DNA from 2 places in the Parabacteroides sp. AF19-14 genome. Region 1 is predicted to be linked to the other one. Evidence: riboswitches for the same ligand, from Rfam matches in the RefSeq annotation. Region 1 holds a riboswitch; the other holds the start of a gene.
What was found. Region 1 has a riboswitch for cobalamin ahead of DWX33_RS08240 (TonB-dependent siderophore receptor). Riboswitches for the same ligand answer to the same signal wherever they lie in the genome.

Region 1 (7,732 bases):
CGAGGGATTAGGAAAGCAGTACGAAAAGATAAGCAATATCTTAAAAGGAACAAAGACGTATGAAAAGGATCTGTTCGCACTGTCGTGCGACATTTGAATGGCCGGTAACCCTTTTGCCGGAAGAGGAAAGTTTGTCTAAATTATCAGCATAAGAAATAGAAAATATATTAGTAAATGTTGTTAGAATGGATGCCAGATTAAACTGGGATACTAAATGTTCAATATGTGTATCTCTGCCGAAGTGATTCGCCAGAGGTACTTTTTTATCTTAAATTAATATATACATGAATAGATATGGAATGGATTAATGAATTGTTATGGGGAGAAGGGGTAGGGCATTCTATCCTTTTGTTATCCGTTGTGATCGCTCTGGGGATCCAGCTTGGTAAACTGAAGCTATTCGGTATCTCTTTAGGGATTACCATGGTACTGTTTGTCGGGATCTTTCTCGGGCATTTCGGTTTTACGGCGAATCCGTCGGTCGTTCATTTTTTTAGAGAGTTTGGTTTGATCTTATTTGTTTACTCGGTAGGTATGCAAGTAGGCCCCGGATTTTTCTCTTCGTTTCGAAAGGGAGGGATCACGTTGAATATGCTTGCTTGCGGTATTGTTTTTCTAGGGGTGATTACTGCCTTGATTATACATTATATTACAGGCATTCCTATACCGACAATGGTAGGTATCTTATCCGGAGCAGTGACGAATACACCGGGATTGGGCGCTGCTCAACAGGCTTATTCAGATATGACGGGGATCTCGGATGAAACGATCGCTTTAGGATATGCGGTTGCCTATCCGTTAGGTGTGATCGGCATTATCTTGTCGATGATTTTTATCCGTTATGTTTTCCGTATCTCTTTTGCGAAGGAGACGGAACAATTGGAAGAAGAGACGGATACGGAATCGGGAGGAGAGGCTGTACCTATCTCTTTGGTGGTGAAGAATCCGGCGATTTTTGGTCGTAGCGTAAGTGAGCTATCTAAATTGTTGGAACACCGTGAATTTGTTATTTCCCGTATTTTACGTAACGATACGAATCGGATAGAGATCGTGGCGGGGAACACGGTATTGAATGGAGATGATAAGATTTTTGTTATTACCGCAGAGCATGACGTGGAGGCGATAAAGACTTTTATCGGTCAAGAAATACAGATGGATCGTAAGCAATGGATTCCGGCGGAAAGCCAGTTTATCAGCCGGCGTATTTTGGTTACCCGGTCTGAAATCAACGGTAAGCAATTAGGGGCTTTGCAGTTACGCCGTTTACATGGAATTAACGTGACTCGGATCAATCGTGCGGGGCTGGAGTTGGTAGCTACTCCTAATCTGGTCTTGCAAATAGGCGACCGGGTGACAGTGGTCGGTAGTGAATTGGCGGTGGAGAAAGTTGCCGAGACGCTGGGTAATTCAATGAAACGCTTGAATGAACCTAATTTGGTGACTATTTTTGTTGGTATAGTTTTGGGTATTATCGTGGGAAGTCTTCCTATTAGTTTTCCGGGTATTCCTCAACCGGTGAAATTAGGATTAGCGGGAGGTCCGTTGATCGTTGCGATATTGATAAGCCGGTTCGGTTATCGTTATAAATTGGTTACTTATACCACGCAAAGTTCTAATTTACTATTGAGGGAATTAGGAATCACGTTGTTTCTCGCCTGCGTGGGATTGAGTGCGGGTGAAGGTTTTGTCGATACGATAGTCAATAAGGGTGGTGTAGCTTGGATCGGTTATGGTTTTATAATAACGTTATTGCCTCTACTGATTATCGGTTGTGTGGGAAGGTATTTTTATAAACTGAATTATTTTACGTTGATGGGATTGATTGCGGGAAGTACGACCGATCCTCCTGCGTTAGCCTATTCCAATATGGCGGCAGGAAATGATGCGCCGGCGGTTGGATATGCGACGGTTTATCCATTGACCATGTTTTTGCGTGTGTTGACCGCACAGTTAATGATATTATTCTTTTATACATAGAATAAATATTTTGTTGTTAGTAATGTTTAGAAAAGTGTAAACTCCCTAGCCTTCCGCCGAAGTGATTCGCCGGGGGGCTTTTTTGTTGCTAATCAAAAAGTAAACATGTATCTTTGCGGCCAATCAAGGTGTAGATGTTATCGATTCCGATAATAATCAGTAAAAGGGAATCCGGTGCGAGTCCGGAGCTGTACCCGTAGCTGTAAGTCCTTGGAGCCCCGGCAAATCTTGTTGCCACTGCCTATCGGATAGGCGGGAAGGTAGCCGACAGAGGGTGGACGAGCCAGAAAACCTGCCATGATTTTGTTATGCGACGTTTCGGGTGAAGACGTTGGTAAATCTAAATGTTGCTATGCGAGATTTATATCTTATAAGATGCCTATGCGTTTTTAGCGCATGGTTATTCTCTTTGGGTGTCGCTTACGGTCAACAGATCGATACGACGGCCTATCACGAGCTTTCCGGGGTGGAAGTGGTGGAGAAGGTACGTCCGTCGGTCACCCGTGAAGGTACGCCTTTGCAAATTATGGACCGGGCGGGAATCGATCGCTTGGGAGTACAAGACCTATCCGAGGCCGTGAAACGCTTCTCGGGAGTTACGGTACAGGATTATGGGGGGATCGGAGGATTGAAAACGGTCTCGGTACGTAGCTTGGGAGCGAAGCATACCGCCGTCAGTTACGATGGGGTGACGATTACGGACGCGCAAAGCGGGCAAGTCGATATCAGCCGTTTCTCGTTGGATAATGTGGAGATGGTTTCCTTGTCAATCGGGCAGTCGGATGACATTTTCCAAACGGCAAGGGTGTATGCTTCGGCAGGCGCCTTGAATATACAAACCGGAAAGCCCACGTTTAAAGACAAATCGTTTCATACTTATCTTAAGGTTAAGGGAGGTTCCTTCGGGCTTTTTAATCCTGTGCTGCATTATGATCAAAAATTAGGAAAGCGTTGGAGCGCATCCTTACATGGTGATTTCGTGCGTGCGGATGGACAATATCCCTATACATTAATTAATGGGGAATTGGAAACGAGAGAGAAGCGAAGAAATAGCGATATCCATTCTTTCCATTTGGAAGGTAATCTATTCGGCGATTTTGGAAGGGGAGGCGAACTTTCCTTTAAGGCGTACTATTTTGATTCGGAGCGGGGGCTTCCCGGTTCTGTTAATTTATATAACAAGAACACTTCTGAACGATTATGGGATAATAACTTTTTCGTGCAATCGGGGTATAAGAATGTTCTTAATGAGAAATTTACGCTACGGGCCATGGCTAAGTATAATTATGCTTTTACTCGTTATTTAGATATAAATGATAAATATGCTGCGGGCGAACAAGTCGATTTGAATACACAGAATGAGTATTATGGCTCTGTAGGTTTGCTGTATACTCCTATAAAGTATGTATCGGCGACGTTGACTACGGATTTAACTCGCTCTATGCTGGACAATAATTTTGTGAACGGCCCTAATCCAAAGCGAATGGCCTCTCAATCAGTACTAGCGGTGCAATATAAGAACAGTCGATTCACGGCTACCGCTAGTTTATTGGGAACATATATCACTGATAAAGTGGAGCAAGGGGAAAAACCGGATGATAAGAGGCGTTTATCCCCGGCTGTAAGTTTGTCTTGGCGGCCATTCTCGGAAAGTACTTTGCGGATACGTGCCTCTTACAAAGATATATTCCGGGTTCCTACATTTACGGACTTGTATTACCTCCGTATGGGAAATACAAATTTGAAACCGGAAGAAACTTCCCAATATAATGTAGGGGTAACATGGAGTTCTTCCTGTGGGGATTGGCTGCGGCATTTCAGTATTTCGGCGGATGGATATTATAATACGGTGAAAGATAAGATCGTGGCTTTACCTACCATGTATGTTTGGAAGATGATGAATATGGGCGAAGTGGATATTAAAGGGGTAGATGTAAATTTATCTACACAATTCCGATTGCCCTTACGAATGAGCTTGCTTTTGGCTTCCACTTATTCTTTTCAATACGCGGTTGATGTGACAGATCCGGAAGCTAAGAATTATAAGGATCAGATTCCTTATACACCTCGTCATTCTGGCACGGTTTCCGTAACCTTGGAAAATCCATGGGTAAATGTCTCTTATATACTGACTGCGGTTGGTGATCGTTATGCATTGCCGCAAAATATAGATCGGAACAGGATTGATTCTTATATAGAACAGAGTATTTCTATAAATCGAGATTTTCGTTTTCGATATTTCGGTTTGCGTTTGCAAGGTGAATTGTTAAATCTTGCGAACGTGAATTATGATGTTATTCAGTATTATCCCATGCCGGGCCGTTCTTGGCGTTTAAGTATTTGTTTATCCTATTAGTAAACTATAAAAGTAAAGTAATGAAAAAGAAGAATTTAGTTTGTGTCTCTGCCTTGTGTGCATTGATGTCTTTCTCGTTTGTCAGCTGTGATGATGACAATGAGCCTTCACTGAACATACCAAATGTATCTGTAACTAATGTCAGTTTTACGGATGAGAATCCGGAAGCTTTAAAAGTTAGCGGAACCTTAAATTGGACAGCTCCGTCTTCTGTTGACAATGTAACAAAGTACGTGATTTATGGTTCCTCTGATGGAACCGCTAAAGATATGAAAATTGCGGAGGTAGAAGTTGGAACACATTCATATGCTATTACGGATGTCGTAAATATAGGCTATTTATTAGTTATAGCCGCAAATGCGGAAGGTGAGTCTTCTGTTTATGCTTCCGTAAGAGTTATTGATTTTGTGAAGGATAGTTCTTTCATGGCTTTATATTTCTTGAATTCGGGCAATATGGGAAATAACAACTCTTCTTTATATATGTACGACATAGAAAAGGATGAGGTTGTCCCCGATTATTTCTTGGCTCAAAATGGCAGGGGGCTGGGAGATACGGCACAGGATATGATCGTGTATGGCGATAAGATGTATATCGCGGTATATGGAGAGTCTACGATAGAAGTGACAGATCTGAAGGCAAAATCCATTAAGCAAGTCAAGACAGAGGGGCAGCCCCGTTATATGGTATCAGAGGGTGGAAAAGTCTATATTAGCTATTATAATGGATATGTCGCTCGTTTGGATACCGCATCCTTGGAGGTTGAGGCGAAAGTAAAGGTCGGACGGAATCCGGAACAATTGGCGGTATCTTCTAATAAATTGTTTGTCTCAAACTCCGGAGGTATGGATTACAGTACCGAGGTTGGGTATGATAAAACGGTATCAGTGGTTGATCTGTCTACTTTTACAGAGATAAAGAAGTTGGATGTAGTATTGAATCCCACACGGATACAGGCGGATGAGCAAGGAAATGTATATGTGGTTTCTATGGGTAACTATGCGGATATACCCAATACGGTACAAAAGATAAATACGGAGACTTATGAGGTTACTTCCCTTACGAATTGTCCAAACGCAACGGAGATGGCCTATGAGGATGGCAAGCTATTTCTGTTCTATGCGCAATGGGGAATGTCTAGCCCTGCATTTTTAACATTTGATACAAAGAGCCAATCTGCGGGAACGAGCTTTATTACAGATGGAACCTCAATACAATCCCCTTATTCAATCAGTGCCGTGGGTGGAAATGTCTATGTCGCAGAGTCTGATTATAAGAATAATGGCGATATCTATTGTTTCGGAGGTGACGGTAAATTGTTCAAGAAGTTTGAGGCCGGTTTAAATCCCATGAAAGTAGTCCTCGCTCAAAAAGATAATATCTAATGCGATTACTGATTCTCTTAGGGTTCGCTTTCTGGATGGTGGCATGTACGCCATCCGGAAAGCAAACTTCTTCCAAGGAAGCTCTTTCCTCTGATAGTATTCAATATGCCCAAGGTTTCACGGTTCAGCGCTTTGATACCTATATAATGGTGGAAGTTCGTGATCCGTGGGATAGCACCCGTCTGCTTCAACGCTATTTATTGGTAGACCGGACAAAGTCGGTTCCCGGCGGATTACCCAAAGGGACGATCGTGAAGGTCCCGGTAAAAGATATTGTGATTTATACTTCTGTTCATGCGGCTATTATTGATCAACTGCACGAAACCGATAAGGTTATAGGCGTTTGTGAGCCTCGTTATATGGATACTCCTGCCATACAAGAGGGTATACAGGCCGGAAGAATCGCTGATTTAGGTGAGGCTACCTCTCCGAATATAGAGAAAATGATAGAGATCGGCGCGGAACTCGTGATAGCTTCCCCATTCCAGAACAGTAGTTATGGGCCTGTCGAGAAGATAGGGATACCCATTATCGAAGGAGCCGACTATATGGAGGCATTTCCTTTGGGGCGTACGGAGTGGATTCGCTTTTATGGTTTGCTATTCGGAAAGGAAGAGATGGCCGATTCTATATTTAAAGAAACAGAGCAAGCCTATTTGTCTCTAAAGGACTTAACCGCAAATATAGATAATCGTCCTACTGTTTTGTCGGAGAAGAAGTTCGGCTCTTCGTGGTATGTACCATCCGGAGATAGTTATATGGCTCATCTTATCGAGGACGCCGGAGCCGATTATATGTTTAAGGATTTACCGGGTGCCGGAAGTACCCCCTTAGCATTTGAGACCGTGTTTGATAAAGCGATCCATGCGGATATTTGGCTTGTTAAATATAATCAGTCTTCTGAGATGACCTATAACGATTTACGCTCCGAATATACTCCTTACGAGAATTTCGACGCTTTTAAAAAAAAACGGATTTATACCTGTAATACAGGTGCAGTTCCTTATTACGAGGAATTCCCTATACATCCGGAATATCTATTGAAAGATTTAATCTGGATTTTCCATCCGGAGCTAGTATTCGGGTATTCTCCTCGTTATTTTAGAGAAATGCCCTGATTGTCTTAAAGGTTTCATATCTTTGTTGAAATGTCGTTTCTAGACAAATAAAGGTATTAGACTATGAAGATAAAAAAGGTATATGCTGATGCTTTAACTACATTAGCGAAGGGAACAGATGCCGGGATTTACAGGTTGAATCCCAAACGAGTTGAAATCGTGAGTTGTGAGCAGGATGTAAAACGTGTTCTTGCTGAATGTGAGAAGACTGGTAAATCTGTAACCTTTAAAGCTGGGGGGACCTCTTTATCTGGCCAGACTATTTCAGATTCTGTATTGATAGAAATCAGTCCTGACTATGGAAAGGTTAAGATTTCAGGAGATGGGAGTTTGGCTAAATTCCCTTGTGGTATAACTGGAGAAGAGGCGAACCGCTGGTTGAAACCTTATGCCCGTAAGCTAGGGCCTAGCCCTGCCTCCATCAAATCCGCACGTATCGGCGGGATCGTAGCGAATAACTCGAGTGGTTCTAGCTATGGTATTATCCATAACTCCTATAATACGGTCCGGGATATGGAGATTATCTTTGCGGATGGAGCCTTTTTGGATACTTCTTCGTTAGCGAGTCGCAGGGATTTCATGCAAACGCATATAGGCTTATTGGAAAAGTTGATGAATTTCCGTTTGGAGATCTTGTTGAATCCGGACATGGAAGACCGGATTCTATCTAAATATGAGTTGAAGAATACATGCGGTTATGGAATGAACTCTTTCTTGGATTATACCGATCCATACGATATACTCATGCATTTAATGGTTGGCTCGGAAGGAACCTTAGGGTTTATTTCTTCGGTTACTTTCGAGACAGTCCCGGATGAGTCTTTAAAAGCTTCCGCCTTGATTTATTTCCCCTCTTTGATAGAAGCATGCAGAGCCATAGACCCGTTACGCCAATG
Region 2 (7,732 bases), on a different contig from region 1:
TCCGTGATCTGGGTCGTGATAGCGATCTCCGGCAACATATATAAAACCTGCCGCCCCAGCCGCAAGACCTCATGGATCAAACGGACGTATATCTCGGTCTTACCACTGGAAGTCACGCCATGAAGCAAGCAGACCTCCTTCGTCTTGAAAGCCTCATGGATCTCTCCATAGGCTTTCTCTTGCGCCGGACTGAGCGGATTCGGCTCTTGCAAGCGGCAGACAGATACTTGCAAACGACCCACCTCTTTCTCGTAACTCTCCAAGATACCCCGTTTCAGCAGCCCCTCCAATACCGCAGAGGTATAACCACTGCGTTCCAATAGCTCTTTCTTGGAAAGCTCCTTCGATAAAGCGGGATTCAAGGTATGGCTTAAATCCAAGAAGCTGACCAGCAGAAGCTCTTGCTTCTTCGCTCGTTTCAAATCCTCGAACACCGCCTGTAATTTCGTCTCATCCCGGTAAGCCTCGGCCAAACGGATAAACGCCTGTGTCTTGGGAACGAATCCTCGCTTTAGCTCCTCGCTCACCTCGACCGCCCCTTTCACCATCAAGGAAGAGACGATCGGGACAACATTTCGAAGACCGGTCTTCTTCTCCAACTCCGAGATCGTCAATTTCAAAACCCCGCTAAAAGCATCCAGTACCGCTTGCTCGTTCGGGCGCAAGGGGGCGGTGGCCTCGAAATCCTCATTATAAGTAACCGCCGTCTCGCTTTCCAACTTTAAGCCGGAAGGCAAGGCCGCCTTATACACGTCGCCCAGCTTACATATATAATAAGAAGATATCCATTTCCAGAAACGGAGTTGCGGACGGCGGAGCACCGGCGTGGCATCCAGCAAAGCGTAGATCTCCTTCGTCTCAAAATCGGATACCGGTTCCCGGTCGTGTACCTCCATGACGATAGCCGTATAATATCGTTTCTTCCCGAAATGCACGATCACCCGGCAACCGGGAGTCACGGCTCTCTCCAGATCTTCGGGTATCCGATAGGTATAGCTATTCTCCAAAGGAAGGGGAAGTATGACGTCCGCGTATTTCATTCAAACAGGTGTTTCATTACGAGCCCAAAAATAACAAAAAAGGCCGGACTTCTAAAGCCCAGCCTCTCTCATTTTATTTTCACCTATTTAGAACAAGATCGCTGCCGTGATAGACCATCCACGGTTCTTTCCGGCACCGTCGGAGAGGTTCACCTTCTCAATGCTATAGTTATCAGTCAGTCCCAGACCATAATTGAAACCCACCTGCAAGTGACTGATCAGTTCCACGCCGGCACCGAAGTTAAGACCTGCGCTGAAATTCTTCGCCTTCACCTGATCCGCTACGGAACCCGGGATATCCCAAAATTTATCACCGCCTACACGGAAACCGATATACGGACCGGCTGCCAAATACGTCTTGACGATCGGTAAACCGAATTTCCATTTCAAGTTGACCGGAACATCGATATAATCCGTCTTCATCGAAGTCTTAACCCCGCCAGCCGAGGTCGTCTCCAAACCTTTTTGCGAATACAACACCGCCGCATCGATCCCGACACCCACCAACGGTAAGGTCGTCTCGATCATCGGACCCACTTGGAAGCCGGTTACGTTATCCGCTTTCAACACGTCCGAGTTGAAATGAACAGACGATATATTCACACCTCCCTTGATACCGAATTTAAGCTGAGCGTTCGCCGGAAGCGCCATCAACGCTAGCAAGGCAACCATAACAAGTCCCACAATTTTCTTCATATTCATACTTCTTTTGTTAATTACTCGTTGCAAATAAACGCACTTTTCTAATAATAAACAAATATTCTCTATAGAGTGTTCACGGAATACCCCAGTCCTTTAAACGCAAAGAAAGCATGCATCTTACACACGGAGCTCATCCCGTCGGTCAGATTCATGCTTCTTTCCCTAATTATTATGGCAAAATAATTATCCGAAACCATGAGACGACTTGATAAGAAAACCTTGGATAAAGAATAGTAAAAACCGGATACGGTTCTTGCGTTCTCTTCCGGCCTTTCCTCGAAGCCGTCGAAAATATACACGCCTTGCAGGTCTTCTGACTTACTTCCGGTCTTAAGCGCCTTCCCATTCACTTGAATGAACAGTGGCAACAGTATTGCTCAACCCGTTTATGAAGCTTACAGCAGCGGGACTGTCCGGGATTCTCACCCGATTCCCTTTTAATCCCTATCCGGCGATTGCCGAAAGGGAACAAAGCATGTAGCAAAGATACATAAAGTTTTGATGTAGCCTAACACTTTCCACAAAAAATATCCTTATATTCCCGGTTCCTGATATAGCATAAAGCCGCCCCGATAGCCGTGCGATATTCGGCATACTCCGGTATCTTGAAATGGACATCGCACATCTCCTCCAGACGGGGGAAAATATCCGGGCATTGTGGCAAGCGAGTCAGGTTACCGATCAATACGATATTCTTGATATCGCCATTTAACGAGGCGAAAACAGCTCCTTGTCCGATGGTCTGCAAGACCATATGAACGATACCGAGAGCGATATCCTCAACCTTAGCGTTCGCGTCCGCTTTTCCGAAAATAGAGGCTGTCACGTCCAGCGGCAGGCCGGGTAGCGGATGCGGCGTAATATCCCGGATATGCAAGTCGATATCATTCAAGGAACCGTGCTCGGCCAAAGACGCTATTTGGTGAAAGTCATGCGTTTTCAATAATAGCTTAGACAAGCCGAGGATTGTTCCGCCACCGATACCCAATCCCCCGATATGCTCGATCGTGGAGCCTTGTACCTTGACAAAGGAGGTACCCGTTCCCATGCTGACCACCAATAGACTGTCCAGTCCCGTATTATATTGCGCCCCTAGCCCATTCGCAAGGAACTCATCCGTCTTCGCGGTTGGTAAGCCATATAAAGGTTGATCGATATAGGCGCTACCTACACCCGTCAAGATCACTTTCTCTATATTCGAGAGCGAGATGTTATTATCATAAATATACTTACCGAAGGCTCCGAATAAAGAGGTTACCGGATCGGTAGCTTTCACGAACATCGGGTTCTTGATCTTCTTATCCTCCACGCCGACGATCTTGGTCGTGCTACCTCCCACATCTATACCTATAACGATTCCCATGATTCTTTCCCTTTTTAATTGAATAATCGCTACAAAAGTACATAAACCCGCATACAATACTAAAAAAGGCCGGACAAAATCAATTGTCCAGCCTCTCTTTATTTAAAAACCGTAAGGTCTAAACTCTATTTATTCGCCTAACAAGATCTCAAGGATCTGGCAAGCTGCCTTCGATACGGAAGTACCCGGGCCAAAGATAGCGGCAACGCCAGCCTTATACAAGAAATCATAGTCTTGAGCCGGGATTACACCTCCAGCAATAACGATGATGTCCTCACGACCTAGTTTCTTCAACTCCTCGATAACCTGCGGAACCAACGTCTTATGACCAGCGGCCAAAGAAGAAACGCCCATTACGTGAACGTCGTTCTCCACAGCTTGACGGGCAGCCTCGGCCGGAGTCTGGAACAACGGTCCCATATCTACGTCGAAACCACAGTCCGCATAACCAGTAGCGACAACCTTAGCGCCACGGTCGTGTCCGTCCTGACCCATCTTAGCGATCATGATACGAGGCTGACGGCCTTCTTTCTTAGCGAATTGCTCGCAAAGCTCGCAAGCTTTCTGGAAGTCTGCGTCTTTCTTAGTTTCTGATGAATACACGCCTGAAATAGTTCTAATGATTGCTTTATAACGACCTACAACCACCTCGCAAGCATCGGAGATCTCTCCCAATGACGCACGCAAGCCGGCAGCCTTAACAGCCAACTCTAATAAGTTGCCCTTCTTCGTCTTCACGCACTCCGTGATATCAGCCAAAGCTTTTTGAACAGCGGCTTCGTCACGGTTAGCACGCAACTCCTTCAAAGCGGCGATCTGCTCGTTACGTACGGCTGTATTATCGATCTCTAGGATATCGATCGGATCTTCCTTCGGCAAACGATATTTGTTAACACCAACGATGGTCTGAACACCAGAGTCGATACGAGCCTGTGTACGAGCGGCAGCTTCCTCGATACGCATCTTAGGAAGACCTGTCTCGATGGCTTTCGCCATACCACCCATGCTCTCGATCTCTTGGATCAATGCCCAACCTTTATGTACCAACTCATTCGTCAAAGACTCTACATAGTAAGAACCAGCCCACGGGTCGATCTCCTTACAGATCTTAGTCTCTTCCTGAATGTAAATCTGTGTATTACGAGCGATACGAGCAGAGAAGTCGGTCGGCAAAGCGATCGCCTCATCCAATGCGTTCGTATGCAAAGATTGTGTATGTCCTAATGTAGCGGCCATAGCCTCAATACAAGTACGTCCTACGTTATTGAACGGATCTTGCTCGGTCAATGACCAACCGGAAGTCTGGCTATGTGTACGCAATGCCAATGATTTCGGGTTCTTAGCGCCGAAGCTCTTCACGATCTTCGCCCACAACATACGAGCCGCACGCATCTTGGCGATCTCCATGAAGTGATTTACACCGATAGCCCAGAAGAATGACAAACGGGGAGCGAACGCATCCACATCGATACCGGCGTTGATACCGGCACGAAGATATTCCATACCGTCGCACAACGTATAAGCCATCTCGATATCAGCCGTAGCACCAGCCTCCTGCATATGATAACCGGAGATAGAGATAGAGTTGAACTTCGGCATCTTCTGAGAGGTGTACTCGAAGATATCAGCGATAATCTTCATGGAGAACTCAGGCGGATAGATATAGGTATTACGTACCATGAACTCTTTCAAGATATCGTTCTGGATCGTACCGGCCATTTCCTCCAACTTAGCACCTTGCTCCAAACCTGCGTTGATATAGAATGCCAATACCGGAAGCACACCTCCATTCATGGTCATGGAAACAGACATCTTGTTCAAAGGAATACCATCGAACAACACTTTCATGTTCTCCAAGGAACAGATAGATACACCCGCTTTACCTACATCACCAACCACACGTTCGTTGTCGGCATCGTAACCACGGTGAGTCGGAAGGTCGAACGCAACGGACAAACCTTTCTGACCGGAAGCCAAGTTACGGCGATAGAAAGCGTTAGACTCCTCAGCGGTAGAGAAACCTGCGTACTGACGGATTGTCCAAGGACGCATAGCGTACATACCGCTGTACGGGCCACGTAGATAAGGAGGCAAACCGGAAGCATAGTTCAAGTGCTCCATACCCTCCAAGTCTTCTTTTGTATATACAGGTTTCACCTCGATATGCTCGGGTGTTTTCCAATTGGGCTCGATGCCATTGGCTTTTGCCCATTCGGCAGCGTTTGTAGCTGCGAATCCGGCATTCTTTATATCTATGTTTTTAAAATTTGGTCTCATAATTGTTTATACTTAAGCGATTCCTAATTTAGCGTTGAATGCTTTCAATGTCTCAAGCACATTGCTCTTTACATTTACGAACTGGTCGATACCTTGAGCCTTCAAGTCGTCCGCGCAAGCAGGAGCTCCGGCTACAACGAATTCGGCACGTCCGGCCAAAGCCTTGTAAGCGGCAGGAGCGAATTCAGCATACTCGTCATCACTAGAGCAAAGAACCACGATCTCGGCACCAGCCTTGACAGCAGCCTCAACACCAGCCTCAACCGTATCGAAGCCTAAGTTATCAATTATCTTATATCCGGCACAACCGAAGAAGTTAGCGGAGAACTGTGAACGAGCCAAACGCATCGCCAAGTTACCTATCGTCAACATAAATACCTTCGGAGTCTTGCCACTCTTCTCTGTCGTCATACGCAAAGCCTCGAATTCAGAAGCGCCGCGAGAGAAATCAAGAGCCGGGATCGTTGCCTCACCGCAATGACCACCGCCACAACAGCAAGAACCTTTTTCTTGAATCTTATCGGCAGCTACTTCCGTGAAGTTAGGATACTGGTTAGAACCCAACAAGATCTCACGACGGGTAGCAACCGCTTTCTTACGAGCTACATTCGAAGCGTTAACGGCATTCTGGATCTCACCTGCGTTCACGGCAACGGAGAATCCTCCTTTTTCCTCAACCTCCAAGAACAACTTCCAAGCGACATCAGCCAAGGAATTCGTCAATACCTCTACATAATAAGAACCGGCAGACGGGTCAACGACCTTATCCAAGTGGCACTCTTCCTTCAATAATAATTGTTGGTTACGTGCGATACGCTCAGAGAAATCGTCTGGAGTCTGGTAAATCTTATCAAACGGGCGAACCGTGATAGAGTCTACGCCGGCAAGAGCGGCAGACATAGCCTCAGTTTGAGAACGAAGCAAGTTTACGTGAGCATCGTAAACCGTCATGTTCCACTCTGAAGTCTGTGCGTGAGCAACCATCTTGCAAGCGCATTCGCAGGCCGGCTTATAAGCGGCTACGATCTCGGCCCACAACCAACGAGCCGCACGGAACTTAGCAATTTCCATGAAGTAGTTAGAGCTGATACCAAAATTGAATTTGATTTTCTTGGCAACCTCGTCAGCGGTGAAACCAGCCTCGGTAAGTTTTGCCATCAATTCGTTACCCCAAGCCAAGGCGTAACCTAATTCCTGAGAAATATAAGCGCCAGCATTGTTGAAAAGGAACGCATTTACAGCCAATACACGGTAGTTAGGCAAAGCCTGTCCAGCTTTGAGCACAGCTGCGGCACCTTCTACCCACTCACTGTTTTCTTTACCTTTTACTAAAGGTTTCTTGAAAGCGTCATAGTTTACAGAACCGTAGCACTTCTCTGCGTCGACACCCTTGCCTTTGAAGTAGTCAGCCAAGATACCGATCAACTTCTCCGCTTTGCAGTTGCAAGTGTTGAAGTTCAATTCTACGGAAGCCGGACAAATACCTTCTAATAAAGTAGCTATATTCTCCTCGTTCACCTCATCACCTTTGATGATGAACCCAAGAGAAGTAACACCTTTCGTCAAAAGGTCAAGTGCTTTCTCGTTAGCACCCTTGAAGCAGCAAACTTCAATGTTCTGGCGTACCTTCCAATCGTTGTCTTTCTTCGTTCCACGAACATAAGGGAATTCACCGGGAAGAGACTCTGTAGTCTTTAAACCCTCGATGTCTTCTGCACGATAGAAAGGATTTACATTAAATCCTTCGCCTGTCTTCCAAACAAGCTTTTTCTCAAACGGTACCCCTTTCAGGTCGGCCGTTATCTTCGCCATCCACTCTTCAGTAGACACAGGAGCGAATTCTGAGAAAAGTTTTTCTTTAAGTTCTGCCATAATATTAGTTGTTTATTAAACTGGTATTAGTAATGTTCAATACTATTTTGTTCAATTACAGATGGCAAAGGTAGAATAAATAAACAGTACCGACAATGAAAAAACAATGAAATCGCAACTACTTTTAACGCCTTTTAGTGGTATTCTCCCCGTTTTCTTGGCATTTTGATAAAAAACACACTTTTTCTTCAAAAAAACTCGGTTCAACTATTGCAGAATTAAAAAATATATCTACCTTTGCATCGTCAAACAAAAACAATGACACCTAAATGGTGGATTCGTCTAACGGTTAGGACACATGCCTCTCACGCATGTAATACGAGTTCGATTCTCGTATCCACTACAAAAGCTCTCAATCTATTGGTTGGGAGTTTTTTTTTATATACCTTCGCTACCCGATAGTATCCTAAGTCTTTTATTATACACTAAATTATATCATGAAAAGTAAAAAGACCGTCTTTCTGACCGGAGCCACCGG

Region 2: another riboswitch for cobalamin. It lies ahead of DWX33_RS07390 (porin family protein); the one in region 1 lies ahead of DWX33_RS08240 (TonB-dependent siderophore receptor).

The regions. Positions count from the first base shown of each region.
Region 1 is NZ_QTMJ01000006.1:112,736-120,467, reverse strand. It holds gene DWX33_RS08245 (putative transporter) at 295-1,977, shown strand; cobalamin riboswitch at 2,087-2,292, shown strand; gene DWX33_RS08240 (TonB-dependent siderophore receptor) at 2,330-4,333, shown strand; gene DWX33_RS08235 (DUF5074 domain-containing protein) at 4,354-5,718, shown strand; gene DWX33_RS08230 (ABC transporter substrate-binding protein) at 5,718-6,836, shown strand; gene DWX33_RS08225 (FAD-binding and (Fe-S)-binding domain-containing protein) at 6,900-7,732, shown strand, end outside.
Region 2 is NZ_QTMJ01000005.1:217,567-225,298, reverse strand. It holds gene priA (primosomal protein N') at 1-1,040, opposite strand, end outside; gene DWX33_RS07390 (porin family protein) at 1,128-1,736, opposite strand; cobalamin riboswitch at 2,028-2,231, opposite strand; gene coaW (type II pantothenate kinase) at 2,251-3,105, opposite strand; gene scpA (methylmalonyl-CoA mutase) at 3,235-5,382, opposite strand; gene mutA (methylmalonyl-CoA mutase small subunit) at 5,395-7,254, opposite strand; tRNA gene DWX33_RS07370 (tRNA-Glu) at 7,526-7,597, shown strand; gene DWX33_RS07365 (NAD(P)-dependent oxidoreductase) at 7,692-7,732, shown strand, end outside.